3 regions of the Shewanella sp. Koi 1 genome follow, and region 1 is predicted to be linked to each of the others. Evidence: predicted binding sites of a transcription regulator. Region 1 holds the regulator's gene; each other region holds the start of a gene.

What was found. The regulator LexA, encoded in region 1, represses DNA repair genes until DNA is damaged. The targets are predictions, from matches to a motif close to TACTGTATNNNNATACAGTA.
Region 2: ACUZ8J_RS17400 (LexA family protein) is a predicted target of LexA. The motif match lies at 3,617-3,636, and genes of this name have one in related genera.
Region 3: ACUZ8J_RS13675 (DNA topoisomerase III) is a predicted target of LexA. The motif match lies at 3,375-3,394, and genes of this name have one in related genera.

Annotation. Positions count from the first base shown of each region.
Region 1 is NZ_JBREJM010000001.1:4,673,837-4,679,394, forward strand. Features, by position in the region: gene mtr (tryptophan permease) at 1-112, opposite strand, end outside; gene plsB (glycerol-3-phosphate 1-O-acyltransferase PlsB) at 112-2,535, opposite strand; gene lexA (transcriptional repressor LexA) at 2,697-3,317, shown strand; gene ACUZ8J_RS20550 (cell division inhibitor SulA) at 3,314-3,826, shown strand; gene coxB (cytochrome c oxidase subunit II) at 4,234-5,558, shown strand, end outside.
Region 2 is NZ_JBREJM010000001.1:3,943,377-3,948,934, reverse strand. Features, by position in the region: gene ACUZ8J_RS17415 (hypothetical protein) at 13-1,041, opposite strand; gene ACUZ8J_RS17410 (hypothetical protein) at 1,034-2,053, opposite strand; gene ACUZ8J_RS17405 (hypothetical protein) at 2,503-2,997, shown strand; gene ACUZ8J_RS17400 (LexA family protein) at 3,647-4,066, shown strand; gene ACUZ8J_RS17395 (Y-family DNA polymerase) at 4,067-5,323, shown strand.
Region 3 is NZ_JBREJM010000001.1:3,111,025-3,116,582, reverse strand. Features, by position in the region: gene purF (amidophosphoribosyltransferase) at 1-966, shown strand, start outside; gene ACUZ8J_RS13685 (alanine/glycine:cation symporter family protein) at 1,080-2,564, opposite strand; gene ACUZ8J_RS13680 (hypothetical protein) at 2,920-3,207, opposite strand; gene ACUZ8J_RS13675 (DNA topoisomerase III) at 3,407-5,518, shown strand.

The DNA.
Region 1 (5,558 bases):
CGGGCAAAGAAAACATCCCCGCCCCGACTGTGGTACCGGCAATAATCATGGCACCACCGAGCAAAGACTTACCCACCGGCTTATTCTTCGCCGCATTCATATGGTTAGCCATTAAACGATATGCTCCGCGGTCACGCTCGCAACTATGGTTTGTCTCACTGAGGCTCTGAGTAAGCTATTGGCTTGATCGCGAATGCGCTCAACGTCGGATTTATCTTCCTTCTCGGAGAAATAACCCAACTCTTTAAGCTTAACACTCAAGGTGTTATAGAGTTTCTTGTCGTAGAATTCTGGTGCGGTAATTCCATGCAGCGCCCCTAAACGTTGGGCTAGTAGATGGCTTTCAGACTCCAGCTCCGAACGCTCCATCTTAGGTCTGTGGGCCAGCAGATTGAAGATAATCGCATAACGTTGCAAGGTTTCGCTAACGCTTCCGGCCAGCAACAACATTTGACTGGTGTGCTCGGTCACCACCGACAGCGTATCGCTTTCCTGCACAAGCCCCTGCTCAATAAACAGATCCAGCACTTGATTCACATAACTTGGGAGGTCCTTGATACCCATGAATAACTCCGCCTTCAGTAGCGGATAGAAGTCACTCACAATCCCTAGGATATGGGCTCGTGAAATCTGCTTATTGTTGGTTAAGCAGCTAGCAATCAACGACGGAATGATAAACAAGTGGATGATATTATTACGATAGTAAGTCATTGAAATCGCTTGATTCGCGTCAATAGATACTATCTCACCCAGAGGATCGGCATTGATGGAGAACTTATTCAGCTCTAAACCTTGCTGCACTAAGTGCTTGCCATCACCTTCGGCCACCGACGTAAACGAAGTGTAAGGCACACGCTTAAGCAGCGTCAGGTACAAATCTAACTGACGCTCGAGCAAGCAACGCTCTAGGGCATTTTGCTCCGACGCCAACAGCACTAAGCTGGTCAAGGTGATTGAACTGGCGGCGGCAGCATCGTTAATGCGGGTCATCACACGATTTGCTAACACGTTCACCGCAGGGGTTAACCAAGTCGGTTTTTGCTCGGGATCGTCGGCCACTTCAGTGCGCCAGTTAGGCGCCGTTTCATTCAAGAAGTTTTGCAGTGTAATCGGCTCACCAAAGTTGACATAACCTTGGCCAAAATTACCTAATTTACGAATAGCACCAAAGACTTGCCATACAGATTCTTTCTGCTTTTTCTTACCGCTCAGCTCTTTGTGGTAAGTCGCCACTTCCATCACGTGATCGTAGCCTAAATACACAGGCACTAAGGTGACAGGGCGTTCGATACCACGCAGCACACTGTTGATCGTCATGGCGATCATGCCCGTTTTCGGCGCCAATAGACGACCGGTGCGAGAACGGCCTCCCTCAGAGAAATACTCAACCGAATATCCCTTAGCAAACAGCTGATCGAGGTATTCACGGAACACTGCCGTATAGAGTTTATTGCCGTTAAAACTACGGCGAATAAAGAAAGCGCCGCCACGGCGGAATAGCGGCCCCGCAGGCCAGAAGTTTAGGTTAATCCCCGCCGCAATATGCGGTGGCACCATGCCTTGGTAATACAGAATGTAGGATAACAGCAGGTAATCCATATGGCTGCGATGGCAAGGTACATAAACAATCTCGTGACCATCATGGTGCAGCTGGCGGATTTGTTCAGCACCTTTGATGTTGATACCGCTGTAGAGCTTGTTCCATAACCAAGTTAGGAAACGCTCTGCAATACGCACTAGGCTGTCGGAATAATTTGCTGCAATTTCATCAAGATATTCAATTGCTGTTTCACGGGCTTGGGTTTCGGAAATCTTCTTACTCGCCGCTTCTTCCTGAATCGCCTTGCGTAAGGATTCGGATTTCAGCAGGGAGTGGAACATTGCCTGACGATTAGGCAGCACAGGCCCTGTCATCACTTTGCGTTGGCGGCGGAAATGTACTCTAGCCACCCGCGCCAGTTTATGGGCAATCCCCATATCGGTGCCGTGTTCGTCGGCCATGTAACGCAGCGATACCGCATTAGAAAACTGCACAAAGTTGTGACGACCTAAAAATAAGATCATCAAGCACTTACGTAACCAAGTTGGGTTCTCGCGCTCAAGCACAGCCGCCTTCATGGTGTCGTCTTCTTTACCCGGAGTACGGCCCCAATACAGACTCACAGGCACCAGCTGAATATCTAACTCTGGCTTTTCCTTATGGACGGCCAACAGGCGCATAAAACATTCGAGAAATGGCTCATTACTGGCACGCTCGCCAAACAAAGGCTTACGGCCTTCGAGGCAAACGACGCGGGGCGCGACAACACCATTGACCACGAGCGGCTCGTAGGGGCTTGGCAAACCCAGCTTAGTGGTGATTTCGCTTAACGCAGCAATATCACTCAGGGATTCTGTTTTCATTACATAAGCAAGCGGTCTGGACGCGTCCAGATTCAGATCGGCAAAGGGATCCTGCGGCACAACAATAGTGTGCACTAAGTGTTTTTGGATCCAGCGTAATGATTTCAACCAAAGAGAGTCTTGTTTAGGCATTATTCTTATGCAATGTAAGTACGTTCATTAGCCCCATAGAATACCAGATTCTAGGGAATATTCGCTAATACTCTCCAATCGCGTTAAAAAGTGGTTAATACTTGCACTACGAACAATACTGTATATACTAACAGTAACTGTATAGAAAAACAGGAAAGAACATGAGACCGTTGACGCCACGCCAAGCCGAAATTTTAGAGCTGATTAAACGTAATATTGCCGAGACTGGCATGCCACCCACCCGGGCCGAAATCGCCACCCGTTTGGGTTTTAAAAGTGCAAATGCCGCCGAGGAACACCTTAAGGCATTGGCAAAAAAAGGCTGCATCGAGATCATGCCTGGCACTTCCCGCGGGATCCGCCTCCCAGTTGAGGAAGAAGATAACAGCGAATCTGGCTTACCACTGATTGGTCAAGTGGCTGCGGGCGAACCTATCCTCGCCCAAGAGCATGTCGAACAGTATTACCAAGTCGACCCCAGCATGTTCCACCCAGCCGCTGATTTCTTGCTGCGCGTCAGAGGCGACAGTATGAAGAACATCGGTATCCTCGAAGGGGATCTGCTCGCCGTTCATAAGGTACAGCAAGCGCGCAATGGCCAAGTAGTTGTTGCTCGCGTTGACGATGATGTAACAGTTAAACGCTTTGAAAAGAAAGGGAATCTCGTTTATCTACATGCTGAAAATGAAGATTACTCCCCGATTAAAGTCGATTTAAGTTTCCAAAGTCTAACAATTGAAGGGCTCGCCGTAGGGGTGATCCGCAATGGAGATTGGCTATGAACAAACTACTAGGTAATGCCCCGCGTCACCCCGGTTTATGGCTCGATGCGGTACGCGAAACCGATACAGACTGGCAGCATACGCCTATCATCACTATGCCCACCGAGAGCCAAGGGCGCCAAGAGCTAATGCAACTTAGCAAACAATTGGCACAATTGAGCCAACAAGGCCGCTGGGTCGTGCTCATCAACCCACCCAGTATTGGCTACAAGCAGTTACTGGCCAGCGCCGGCGTGCGTATGGATCGCGTACTCTTAGTCCATGCGAAAGATGAAGTGGAAACCCTGTGGGCCATGGAAAAAGCCTTAACTAGCGGCACTTCCAGCGCAGTAATTACTTGGATCCACTCACTCGATGCCCGCGACAATCGTCGTTTGCAAATTGTGGCCAAGAGCGCCCGCGCCATGGGAATCGTGCTAGAAGATGTCGTAAATCACTCACCTACGGACGCGACACTCAAGCAACCTGCTCACTTTGCCCAAGGTAGTTTTTTTAGCTCTGTTCATTAAAATTTTTGCACTGCGTATTTAGCCTTGAAAGCCGCCTCACCTGTGAATGTGGGGCTTTTTTTTTGGCAATTTTTCAGACAATTAGAAAAAGAAGTGATCTTGATCAATTTTTAAACAGCAAGTATGTTTGATTCAGGCGAGCATAATATATCGCCCATTTAGGCAAAAAATATCGACGATTTATCGAATATCTCTTGCACACAAAAATCGAGAATAATGGGTTTATTCAGCAGTATGTGCCAGTGTGGCTAATACCAGCAGTAACAATACTTAATCAAAAGTAAGCCGCCAACGCACGTTGAAGTCAGAGAAGCTTTTTTGGGAACTGAAGAGTTTGCATAGAGTTGAGACTTACTGTGTTGCTCTTCTTTGTGGTTGCTATTCGCAATTGGCAGAGGAGAAGTCTTGTGAAGCAATGGTTGTATTGTTTACTCGTGGTGCTATTCGCCCCACCGTTGGCCGCAGCGGACATGCGGTTCAACATGACCCCCGGCGTAACAGAAATCAGTGGCAAGGTTTATCACTTACACATGACGATTCTGTATATCTGCTGCGCGATAGGCCTAGTGGTTTTTGGCGTGATGATTTATGCCATGATCAACCACAGAAAATCTAAGGGCGCGGTCGCGTCTCACTTCCATGAGAGCACAAAAGTCGAAATCGCGTGGACGATTATTCCTTTTGTCATTCTGATCTTAATGGCGATTCCCGCCACGAAAACTCTGATTGCCATGGAAGATCCCAGCAATGCCGATCTCACGGTAAAAGTCACAGGTTCTCAATGGAAATGGCATTATAGCTACTTCGATCAAGATATTGATTTTTACAGTATTCTCGCAACTCCAAGACCTCAAATCGAAGGTAGTGAAGCCAAGGGAGAGCACTACTTACTCGAGGTCGATAAACCCCTAGTATTACCCATCAATCGTAAAATCCGCTTCTTGATGACCTCAGAGGATGTCATCCACTCATGGTGGATGCCCGCCTTTGCGGTAAAAAAAGACGCTAACCCAGGTTTTATCAACGAGGCGTGGACCCGTATCGACAAACCCGGCATTTACCGTGGCCAATGTGCCGAGCTTTGCGGTAAAGACCATGGTTTTATGCCGATAGTGGTACAGGCATTGCCCGAAGCCGAGTTCGATGCTTGGGTTGTAGAACAAAAACAAGCCGCCAATGCCGCAGCGCAAGCCGCACAAGCCGCGTTATCACAAACACTGACTAAAGAAGAGCTGATGGCTCAGGGTGAGCAAGTTTACCTCGGTCACTGCGCGGCCTGTCACCAACCCAACGGTGAAGGTCTACAAGGAGTATTCCCGCACCTCAAAGGCAGCCCCATTGCGACCGGACCACTGAGCGGCCATCTTGAAATCGTGCTCAATGGTAAAACGGGTACGGCCATGCAAGCCTTTGGCAAACAATTAACGACCCAAGAGATTGCCGCCGTGATTACCTATGAGCGTAATGCGTGGGGCAATAACACGGGGGATGCGGTGCAAGCCAAAGACGTTGATGCCCATAAATCAGGTGGCACCAATAGCGAACCAGTAGCAACGACTCCGCCCCCAGCAACCACCGATGCGCCAAAGCCTGCGACAGAACCCGCCGCCAGTGTCGACCCCGCGAGTCTTCCCACGCTTAGCCATGATGAACTGATGGCCGAAGGGGAAAAGACCTATGCCACGATTTGCGCCGCCTGCCACCAGCTAACGGGTGCCGGTATGCCTCCCGC
Region 2 (5,558 bases), 730 kb from region 1:
TAGTTGGCCTACTTACTCACACTTGGATGTCATCGAACCGTATTGTTCCATAAACATCTTACGTATCTTCTGCGCTTTGACTGATTTAGAGCGTGAATACTCAGACATTAACCCCCGCAATTTTTTCAGTTCTTTCGTGACTACATCTTTCACTGCTTTATCATCAAGAGAAAGGAGCACACAATCTTTTAGCTGGCTTTGCATTTTGCGCCGTTCTTCCTTAGGTAGGCGTTGTAATGCAGACTTTAGTCCGTAAGCTGTAATAGCCATAAGCGTATGCGGGTGTAAAGTAGGTGATTTTTTTAATTTCAAGAAATCATACACTTGGATCCTTTTAAGATAACTGTGATGATTTATGAACTTATCTAGTTGCAACAATTTACAATTGGGTTTGAATTGGGACTCTATGCGTGTCTCAGGCTCGTCATTTGTGGGAAGGTTTTTAGCCCTACAATTTGCGGTACGATCATAAGCAGTTATGCGGCAACCACTTTTCTTATTACCTAATATAATCGTTCCAATACCACCATCTTTAGCGAAGAAGACTCCAGATGTCTGCGAGCTCGCGAAATTGACGCAAATGTTATTAATATCGACCATCAAATCAAGGGCTATATCAAGGGTTGTTACCTTCATATTCTCGCTGCTTAGTAGAAAATGGGCTGAGGCCGGTATAATCTTTTCGAGCCATAACCGCGCGAGATAATAGTGCTCTCTATTGAGTGGGAACCCTTTAAACTCAAACCGAATGAAAGGCCTATTCTGAGCGTAGGGACCCACTTGAATGAACAAATGGGGCTCTCCATTTACTGGTCTTACCCAATCAATCGGCTCTAGTAATGGCAACTTAACAGAATAGCGATAGCCCCCTAAAGACTTCATTACCTGAGGCTGAGCAAGCCCTTCATGACCGACAATAGCTTCAATTATGCTGAATAGGTTAAGCACAATGGTTTCACGGTGGTCTAAGTCTAAGCAGTGGCAGACAATCACCAATTTGTCGAACAGGACACTTTCAATGGATTTGGAGAGCTTATTCATCTTGAGCCTCCAGAATCGCTTTTGCTTCTAAAGTCATGACTGATATTTGCTGCTTCATCAAGAACTCAATAGCCTTTGCTAAAATAGCTTGATTTTTACCTGCATCCGTTTCAATAAACGCCTCGAAGATGGCTTTGCTACTTTTGCATTTCTCAGCCTTAAGATTGAACTGTTCAAGGAATTGGCGATGGCTTTTGCTTTGTTTGACTTTATCAGTGCTGGGTTGTTTAGCTTTAAATGATTGCTTAGTCGATGTCTTAGCCTTTGTATCAGAGTCTAAAGTTTCATCGTCGCTACCATCAAAATCTAGACTATAATCGTCTTGCTCAACGCTATCTTCTTCGACGCCATCATTTACATCCAAATCTAGGTCATCATTCGAATTAACTTCTTGGAGTAGGCCAAGCGAACGCATAGCGGCTTCAACTATCTTGCGGGTGTATTTACCCACGATAGTAATTTCCTCGCCGTGTACTTCTTCAATATGCATAACAACTTCTTCAATTTGATCGTTTGACAGGTCTTTCATTGGTAGCATTGAGTTGTCACTATAGAAGCCAATAGCATCCATCCCGTTAATTGCATACGCTACCTTTGCGGCCCAAACTTGTTTAAGCGCCACGTCATATGAGATGGTGAGATTGTCTTTGACGTAAGCTTTAAAGTCTGCACAACCAAGTTTTTTATAACCCTCATTTTTATAGATGATGAGTAGAGCTTGTTTAAGCTCGGTTTGCGAAGTTGTGACAATATTGCTTAACTGTTTAACGTGATCATTAGATAGTTCAAAATTACCTTCAAATGCGGATTTAAAATCGTGTTCATCGTTGAATAATGCTGATACCAACTTCGATTTTGCAAAAGACTGGCTCGAGATGTCATGATTGATAGCGCATTTTTGTACTACAACTAACGACGTTGATTTCACTTTCTTCGATTTCTTCGATTTCTTTTTAGCGTGTTTGGTTGCTGGTGCATTTGCATCATGAATTTGCTTACGTTGAATAGCCATTGTAAATCTCCTAATTAGAACTGTGTGTGTTCGGTGATTACCGATCTCTTGATTTACAGATTCGCTTTTTCATCACTGAAACAACTTTCTCTGCAATCACAGATCTATTTACAGATTTAAATGTGTAGCTATCTAAGTACTGCTATCTACTGCTGTTTCTACTCAACTGAAAGCTTTCAGTTTTAGACATGGTTAGTGTTAATGAATACAATCACTTTAGATAAGAATGTTCTAGAAATACCTTATTAGACAATGCTTTATTGGCAAGATATTTTATCGACGGACCGATGGTTTAGTGATTTCGCAGCAAGCAGAATAGGAATTGAATCGACGGGCCGACTAATTATATTTTTGTAGAATTTTATCATGATGTATTATCGACGGGACGATGTTTTAATGTAATGATTAAGTAAGGCCTCACTAGTCGGGTTTTACATGTAGGAGATCTTATGGCTTCAGGACGGGAGGTATCGTATCAATCCATTTCTGCTCATTTGGTAGAGTGGCTTAAAGCCCTTGAAGTAAACGATGAAAAGGTGCTTTACAAGAGATGCGAACAAATACTAGGCGAGTCTCGAAAGCTTACAAAAACTAAATTTAAAGAGTTTCGGGAGTGCATAGACAAAGTTAGTCAGCCAACTTGGGAAAATTTCCTAAGGCGATGTCGTGATAAAGAGTACGAAAAAACTCGGGGCAGAGTGACGGTTAAAAAATCTACAGTCGCAAAGTTGGACGAATTAAGAGACGAGCTCCGTTTAGATTCAAATGATGCCCTAATTCTTAAGCTAATTGAAACCTACGAAATTTCAAAAACATCAGTTAAAGTTCATAAACCTAAGCTGAAGCCTAAGAAGAAAACCTCTTTATCGAGTCGTTCGAATAATAAACGTCAAAAGATTACACCGGAAGAAGGTTTGAATTTCGTTTTCGATAAGTTGGATTAGTCTCTTTTCCGGTTGAAAGTAAATAAGAACATGGAGGACGACACATACACAGTAGCTGTACAAGCCAGATGTGATTCAGCAATGGTGAGCACCGTGCGCATCACTAAATAACTGTTCTTGATAGTGCAACATCTTGCCTGACCCATTTAGCGTAAGGTATTTATTAATCAGGCTCCACATCACTGAAGTGACAAAACTCAGCGTACGATGCGTACACCGTGTCCCTTGTTGAAGCTTACGAGTGAAGAGACCTACTATTCGGAACAGCTATTTAGCCCTACTTGCGCTAAGCCAAATCTATACTATCGTCATGTTGATAAATGGTATTTTGATTCTGCGCTAAGGATGGCTAGTCTATGGTTTTCAGACCTATACGTGTTCTCGTCGCAACAGCAGCGTTAACCATTTTCGGTTATGCTGCAATGTTCTTATACTCCCTAACTCAGCCTCAATGTATTGATGACTTGTCGGAGGTTTCCGAGGTTGTGTTGCTAAGAGCTAAGCAGGGTGACACTTCACCAATGCACATCAGTGCTACATTCGATAAAGAAAAGAACCAATGGTGTTATGTCGAGGTCGTTCAATAGATCTTGCTAGCTGCTATTCTGCGACTATAATATACTGTATATATTAACAGTGGTTCATTGCTATGCGTGTTATCCCTATTCCTGCCCGTGCTGGCATTACAGGTTTTGAGTCGCCTGCGGCTGAATACACTCAGCTAGGTCTAAGCTTAGATGAGCTATTGGTCGACCACCCAAGCTCAACTTTTATGGCTTATGCCCTAGGGGACTCGATGCAAGATGTCGGCATCTTTGATGGTGATATTCTCATTGTTGACCGCCACGAGATGGTGCGAAATGGCGATGTCATTGTAGCCAATTTAAATAGGGAGTTTGTCTGTAAAATCATTGATATCCCCCGCCGTTTACTGCTTTCCTCTAATCAGCAACACCAGCCTGTCATCATTCATGAATACGACGAGTTTAGTATTGAAGGCGTTATCACTCGTTCTATTCGTTGCCACCGTAAAAGTCCTGTATTGAGTAAAAAATTGAGTAAAAAGTAGATGTTTGCGCTAGTCGATGCCAACAGCTTTTACTGTAGCGCGGAACAAGTATTCCGGCCTGATTGGCGTGGTAAGCCTGTTGTTGTGCTAAGTAACAATGATGGGATGATTGTTGCGGCCAATAGGCAGGCTAAAGAGGCGGGTATTCAGAAGTTTGTGCCTTACTTTCAAGTCAAAGCACAATGTGCTGAGCGTGGTGTGATTGCGTGTTCATCTAATTATGAACTGTATGCTGACTTGTCTAGCAAGATGATGGATATCATTGGCCGCTTTGCGCCTGAGCAGCATGTCTACAGCATCGATGAAACCTTCCTGTCGTTTAAGAACTGCTATCCAGCAATAAAATGTCTTCATACTCAAGGTCAATTAATAAGACGGGCTGTATGGAAAGAAGCTCGCTTACCTGTTTGTGTGGGAATTGCGGAGACCCTGACCTTGGCAAAACTGGCTAACCATGCTGCTAAGAAGATTGAGGGTTATAAAGGCGTTTGTGTCATCGGCAATGACCAAGACCGAACCGCTATTCTAAAGCAGCTAGTAGTAGGTGATGTTTGGGGGATTGGGCGCAGGATTAGTGCAAAGCTTGAACTGATGAATATCCGTACTGCGTTTGACCTAGCAAACATGCCAGCAGGGCTAGCCCGTAAACAGTTCAGCATTGAAGTCGAGCGGACAGTACGAGAGCTTAACGGCCAAGCATGCAAGGTGTGGGATGAAGCGAGGGCTGATAAGAAGCAGATATTCTCGACAAGAAGCATGGGGGAGCGCATCACTGATTTTGAATCGTTACTCCAAGCACTGAGTAAGCATGTGGGGATTGCAGCGGCTAAAGCACGTAAGCAAGGCTCAGTCTGCAAGACGATGCTGCTATTTGCGAGTAACTCCCCCCATGATGAGCGGCCTGTTAGCTATAAAACCGTGGTGCACTTCCCTTGTCCGACGAACTGTACGATAGAGCTGACTAAAGCTGTCTGTGAAGCCGCACCCAAGCTATTTCGTGAAGGTGTACGCTATTACAAGATAGGCGTTGGTTTGATTGATTTAGCGAGCGAGAAACACAGCCAATTAGACTTGTTCAATCCACCGACTGTAAAGCCAGCGCTAATGCTTACGCTCGATCACATTAACCAACGCTATGGAAGTGATACTCTGTTTGTTGCAGCTCAAGGCATAGAGCAAAAATGGGCAATGCGGAGGGACTTATTGACGCCTCAATATACGACTAAGTGGCGAAGTATGCCGATCATTAAGTGCTAACGAGGAGATGCCCCAAAGCTTGCTAGCACTCGGGTAGAGAATAACAGGCTTTCAGAAAAAATTGCCCTACAGATTCTCATCTTTTGGCCTAATGTTAGACCCTACTGCATACCTAACAATGTGTGGGTTGAAGTAATATTCTTGCCATAGAACGAGCCAAAAAAGTTATTCTAACTTCTCATTTGTTTTTATTTGTATATATAAATATTTGAAAATAAATGCTTTACATTAAAAC
Region 3 (5,558 bases), 1.6 Mb from region 1:
TTCGGTATTCGTCCACTGGTATTAGGTAAGCACGAAACTCCAACCGGTACTGAGTACATGGTGGCCTCTGAGAGCGTCGCGCTCGATGCCGTGGGTTTTGAAGTGATGCGCGATGTGGCGCCAGGCGAAGCGATTTATATCTCTTTAGATGGCCAGCTTTACACTCGCCAGTGCGCCAAAGAGCCAAGCTACTCACCTTGTATCTTCGAATTCGTGTATTTTGCGCGTCCTGATTCGACTATCGACAATGTCTCTGTTTATGCCAGCCGCGTGAACATGGGTGCCAAGCTGGGTGAAAAGATCAAAAAAGAATGGTACGACCATGATATCGACGTGGTGATCCCGATTCCTGAAACTTCATGCGATATCGCATTAGAAATCGCCCGCTGCATGGACTTACCTTACCGCCAAGGTTTTGTGAAGAACCGTTATATCGGCCGTACCTTTATTATGCCTGGTCAACAGGAGCGTAAAAAATCGGTACGCCGTAAACTCAATGCCATCAACACTGAGTTTAAAGGTAAGAACGTGCTGTTAGTGGATGACTCTATCGTTCGTGGTACCACCTCAGAGCAAATCATTGAGATGGCGCGTGAAGCAGGTGCGAAGAAAGTGTACTTTGCCTCGGCGGCACCGGAAATCCGTTTCCCAAACGTTTACGGCATCGATATGCCAACCTCGAATGAGCTGATTGCCCACGGTCGTGATGCCGATGAAATTGCTAAGCTGATTGGCGCCGATGGCATTATCTTCCAAAATCTGCCGGATCTGGTTGAAGCGGTGAGAATGGAAAACCCAGAGATCAAACGTTTCGAAACCTCAGTGTTCGACGGTCACTACATCACTAACGATGTTGACCAATCTTACCTCGACCACTTAACTCAGTTACGTAACGACGATGCCAAAGCTGATCGTAATAAAGACATTGGCACTAACTTAGAGTTACACAACGTTTGCCATCCATAAGATGAAATTCTTAAGATAAAAGAGTGTGCTTGGCGTTAAGCGGGCACATCTTAAAAAGCACAACAAAAAAGCCAGTGATGAGTCACTGGCTTTTTTGTTAGGAGTTTCAATCCTTAGGAGATCTTAGGAGTTTCGCGGGATTGACTCTGCGCTGGCTCATCCTGCGCATTCTTGCGCTCAACCCAATAGTCTGCATGGGGAATACCGAGCTTTTCAGGATCGAATAACGGCTCAACCCCTTGTTTTTGTTGCGACTCGTAATCCGTAAGGCAAGTAAAGGCGATACGTTGCAGCAGAATAATGGCGATAATGTTTAGCCACGCCATTAGGCCCACACCAATGTCACCCATGCCCCAGGCCAAATCGGCGGTTTTCACTGTGCCATAGACAGTTGACGCCATCAGCACCACTTTTAGCACCACTGTGAGCCAAGGACGATTCGCCTTGCGATTGATATAGGCGATGTTGGTTTCGGCAATATAGTAGTAGGCCACAATGGTGGTGAAGGCGAAGAAGAACAGCGCGACGGCAACGAACATATTACCAAAGCCTGGCATCATGCTTTCCATTGCGGTTTGCACATAACCTGGGCCTGCTGCGACGCCCGCAATCCCAGTATAAAGCGCGGCGCCATCTGGGCCTTGCACATTATATAGGCCTGTGATCAGCAACATAAAACCGGTGGCTGAACAGACGAACAGGGTATCGACATATACTGAGAAGGCTTGCACTAAACCTTGTTTGGCAGGATGACTTACGGCTGCGGCAGAAGAGGCGTGTGGCCCAGTTCCTTGGCCTGCTTCGTTTGAGTAAATACCACGTTTTACCCCCCACATAATCGCAAGACCGAGAATCGCACCAAAGCCCGCATCGAGCCCGAAGGCGCTTTTTAGGATCAACATAATAATATCGGGCAGCTGACCAATGTTAAGGGCAATAATCACGCAGGCGACGATGATATAACCCAGTGCCATAAAGGGCACTACGGTACTGGCGAAGTGGGCAATACGTTTAACGCCACCAAAGATAATGAAACCTAACAGCATAGCGAGAATAGCGGCGGTGACGTTAGGGTCGATATCGAAGGCGGTTTTTAGGCTCGAACCAATCGAGTTGGCTTGTACGCCTGGCAGTAAAATCCCGCAGGCAAAAATGGTCGCAATAGCAAATGTCCAAGCGTACCACTTCATGCCTAAGCCTTTTTCAATGTAAAAGGCGGGGCCGCCGCGGTACTCTCCGTTGATTTTTTCTTTGTAGACTTGGCCTAAGGTGGATTCGACGAATGCGGAGCTGGCGCCAAGAAACGCCACCATCCACATCCAAAACAATGCACCTGGGCCGCCGAAGGTAATCGCAGTGGCGACACCGGCAATGTTACCGGTTCCCACACGACCCGCTAAGGTCATGGCTAAGGCTTGGAAGGAAGACACACCAGCATCAGTGCTCTTGCCATCAAACATTAAACGGATCATTTCGGGTAAATGGCGTAACTGTAAGAAACGTGAGCGCAGGGAGAAAAAGAGTCCTACACCGAGGCAAAGATAAACGAGCGCGGGGCTCCAAACGATATTGTTGACCGCATTAACAATCTCATTCATATAATTCAACTCCAATATTCTGTTGTTTTTGCAGAGTTTTTAAGATATTTGCTTGTAAGTTTGGGTACTAAACGGCCAATTTGGCCTAAGGTTAAGACGTGTGCGCACGCCCAAGAGCTTCAACATAACGGCTTTTTAAGCCGCTTCATAGCTAAAGTTGTTAAATAATTGATAATTTAACGTTCTTTATTTGGTGGCTTTACTGATGGGGGATTTAACGACGCGTTAATTCGCTAGGTTTCGAGCTGCGTTTGACTGTAGGGATGTAGGAGAAAGGTGAGACAAGGAGTGTGGAGTTAGAACTCTTTATTTGACCTAAGCAGATATAAGTGTGGGTTTAGGCTTAAACCGGGGCTTACATCACCAGCCATAGCAGCATCCATAGTCCGAATAGCCATGCCAGACTGCGGCGGCTAACGCTATGTTTTAATAGCAAAGACAGGCTCACGGCCACAGGTAGAAACAGGATAAAAGCCCAAGAGAATAAAGACGCCTCAAGCCCCAAGCTTTTTAGTCCCATTTCACAAAGCAGACTTAACGCCAATAACAATAAGCTATTAAAGAGCATTAATTGATTGAATCTTAATACTAGCGCTGGCTTAAAGGCGGGTTTCGCATGACAGGGCAAGGTCAGTGTATTCATCTCTTGTTCTCAATTCCTCGTAACGGATGCAAGGGATTCTAGGTTTAGATGAGAATTATTCTCAACTAAATTTACACAGCTTTAGTGTTTCGTTACCGCAGAGCGAGTTAAATCGGCCCTCGAGGTAAAACGGCGGTTTGCACTCTTGTCTGCTTTGGGCTAAATTACACTGTAATTATATCCAGTATTTAATGTAGATATGATCCTCTATATTGCTGAAAAACCAAGCCTTGGGCGTGCAATCGCCGATGTGCTGCCTAAACCCCACAAAAAAGGTGACGGGTTTATTGAAGACGCCCAAGGTAACTGTGTGTCTTGGTGTGTGGGGCACTTGCTCGAACAGGCCGAGCCCGATGCCTATAATCCCGAATTTAAATCGTGGAAGTTTGAGCATTTACCCATAGTGCCTGATAAGTGGCAGCTTAAACCTAAGGCCGCGACCCGCAGCCAACTCACAGTACTTAAAAAGCTGGTGAAGCAGGCCGATACGCTAGTGAATGCGGGCGATCCCGACAGAGAAGGGCAGTTATTGGTTGATGAAGTGATCGCCTATTTGGGCGTGACGGGCGATAAATTACAGCAAACGCAGCGACTCCTTATTAGCGACTTAAACCCGCAGGCGGTGAAGCGTGCCTTGTCGCAACTTCGTAGTAACCGTGAGTTTATTCCTTTGTCGACCTCGGCACTTGCCAGAAGCCGCGCCGATTGGCTCTATGGCATGAATATGACGCGGGCCTACACCATTCAAGGGAAAAAGGTCGGTTATCAGGGCGTACTATCGGTCGGTCGAGTACAGACCCCGCTGCTTGGGCTTATTGTGCGCCGCGATGAGGAAATCGCGAATTTCCAATCTAAACCATTTTATGAGGTTTTGGCTCACTTAGTGACGGACAAAGATCAGGCGTTCACGGCGAAGTGGCAACCTAGCGAAGCCTGCTTGCCTTATATGGATGAGGAAGGGCGCGTGCTTGCTAAGGGCCTAGCGCAAAATGTAGTGCGCCGGATCACCGATAGACCCGCCAAAGTGACCCAGTTAAGCACTAAGGATAAGCAGCAGAATCCGCCTTTACCCTACAGTCTATCGGCGCTGCAAATTGACGCCGCCAAGCGCTTTGGTATGAGCGCGAAGGACGTGCTCGATACCTGCCAGAGCTTATACGAGCGCCATAAGCTGATCACTTATCCACGCTCAGACAGTCGTTATTTGCCCACAGAGCAGCATGGGCTTGCAAACGGGGTATTAGCGGCCATTATGGGCGGTGCGCCCGAGTTAGTCGCACACGCTGAGGCGCCCAATCCTCGGCTTAAATCTAAGGCGTGGGATGATAAAAAAGTTGATGCTCACCACGCCATTATTCCAACGGAAAAACAGCCCAATCTAGCTGGTTTAAGCCAGCGGGAAAGGCAGCTTTATCTGCATATTGCTCGACAGTATTTGGCGCAGTTTTACCCCGCCTATTGCTACAGTGAAACCGTAGTCGAGGTGACGATCGAAGGTGGCCTTTTTAAAACTAAGGCAAAACAGGATAAGTCACTCGGCTGGAAACAACTGTTTGCCAGAGAAGATAACGAACGAAAGGACGCATCATCCGCAGCGAGTTTTGCGCAAGGCGACAAGGACACAGAGGAAGGGGAATATCTTGGTCAGTTACCGCCTCTTACCTTAGGACAAGTTCTTCATTGTCACCAAGGTGAATTGGTCGAGAAGCAAACTCAACCTCCCAAAGCCTTTACCGATGCGACCTTGTTGAGTGCGATGACGGGGATTAACCGTTATGTGACTGACCCTGAGATCCGCAAAATTTTAAAGGAAACCGATGGCTTAGGCACAGAAGCGACTCGCGCAGGCATTATTGAACTGCTGTTTAAACGGGGCTTTATTCAGCGTCAGGGCAAGTCGATTGTGGCCACTGAGGTGGGCAAGGGCTTGATCAATAGCTTACCCCTTAGCGCCACGACACCCGATATGACGGCGCTGTGGGAGGCAAGTCTAAACGGTATCTGCCATAAAGAAATCTCATATCAAGGCTTTATGCAGCCGCTGCTGGGTACGCTAAATAACTTAATCGAAAATGCGGGCGCTCAATTACCCTCAGCCCTCAATGGCTTAAAAGGGCAGGGCTTTAAGCGTGCAGCAACGAAAAAGCCCGGCTATCGAAAAGCTGGAGGTAAAGGCGCTGGATGGAAAAAATCCGGCACTAAAAACGCAGCAGTCGGAAGCTCGGCCGCTAAAACTACCGCGGCTAAATCGACGGCCGCTAAATCCGCTACGCCTAGACGTCGAGCGAGTAAAGTACCCGCTCAAGTTTGATGACACAAATGTAATCAAACTGTCGCTAATGCTCGCGATC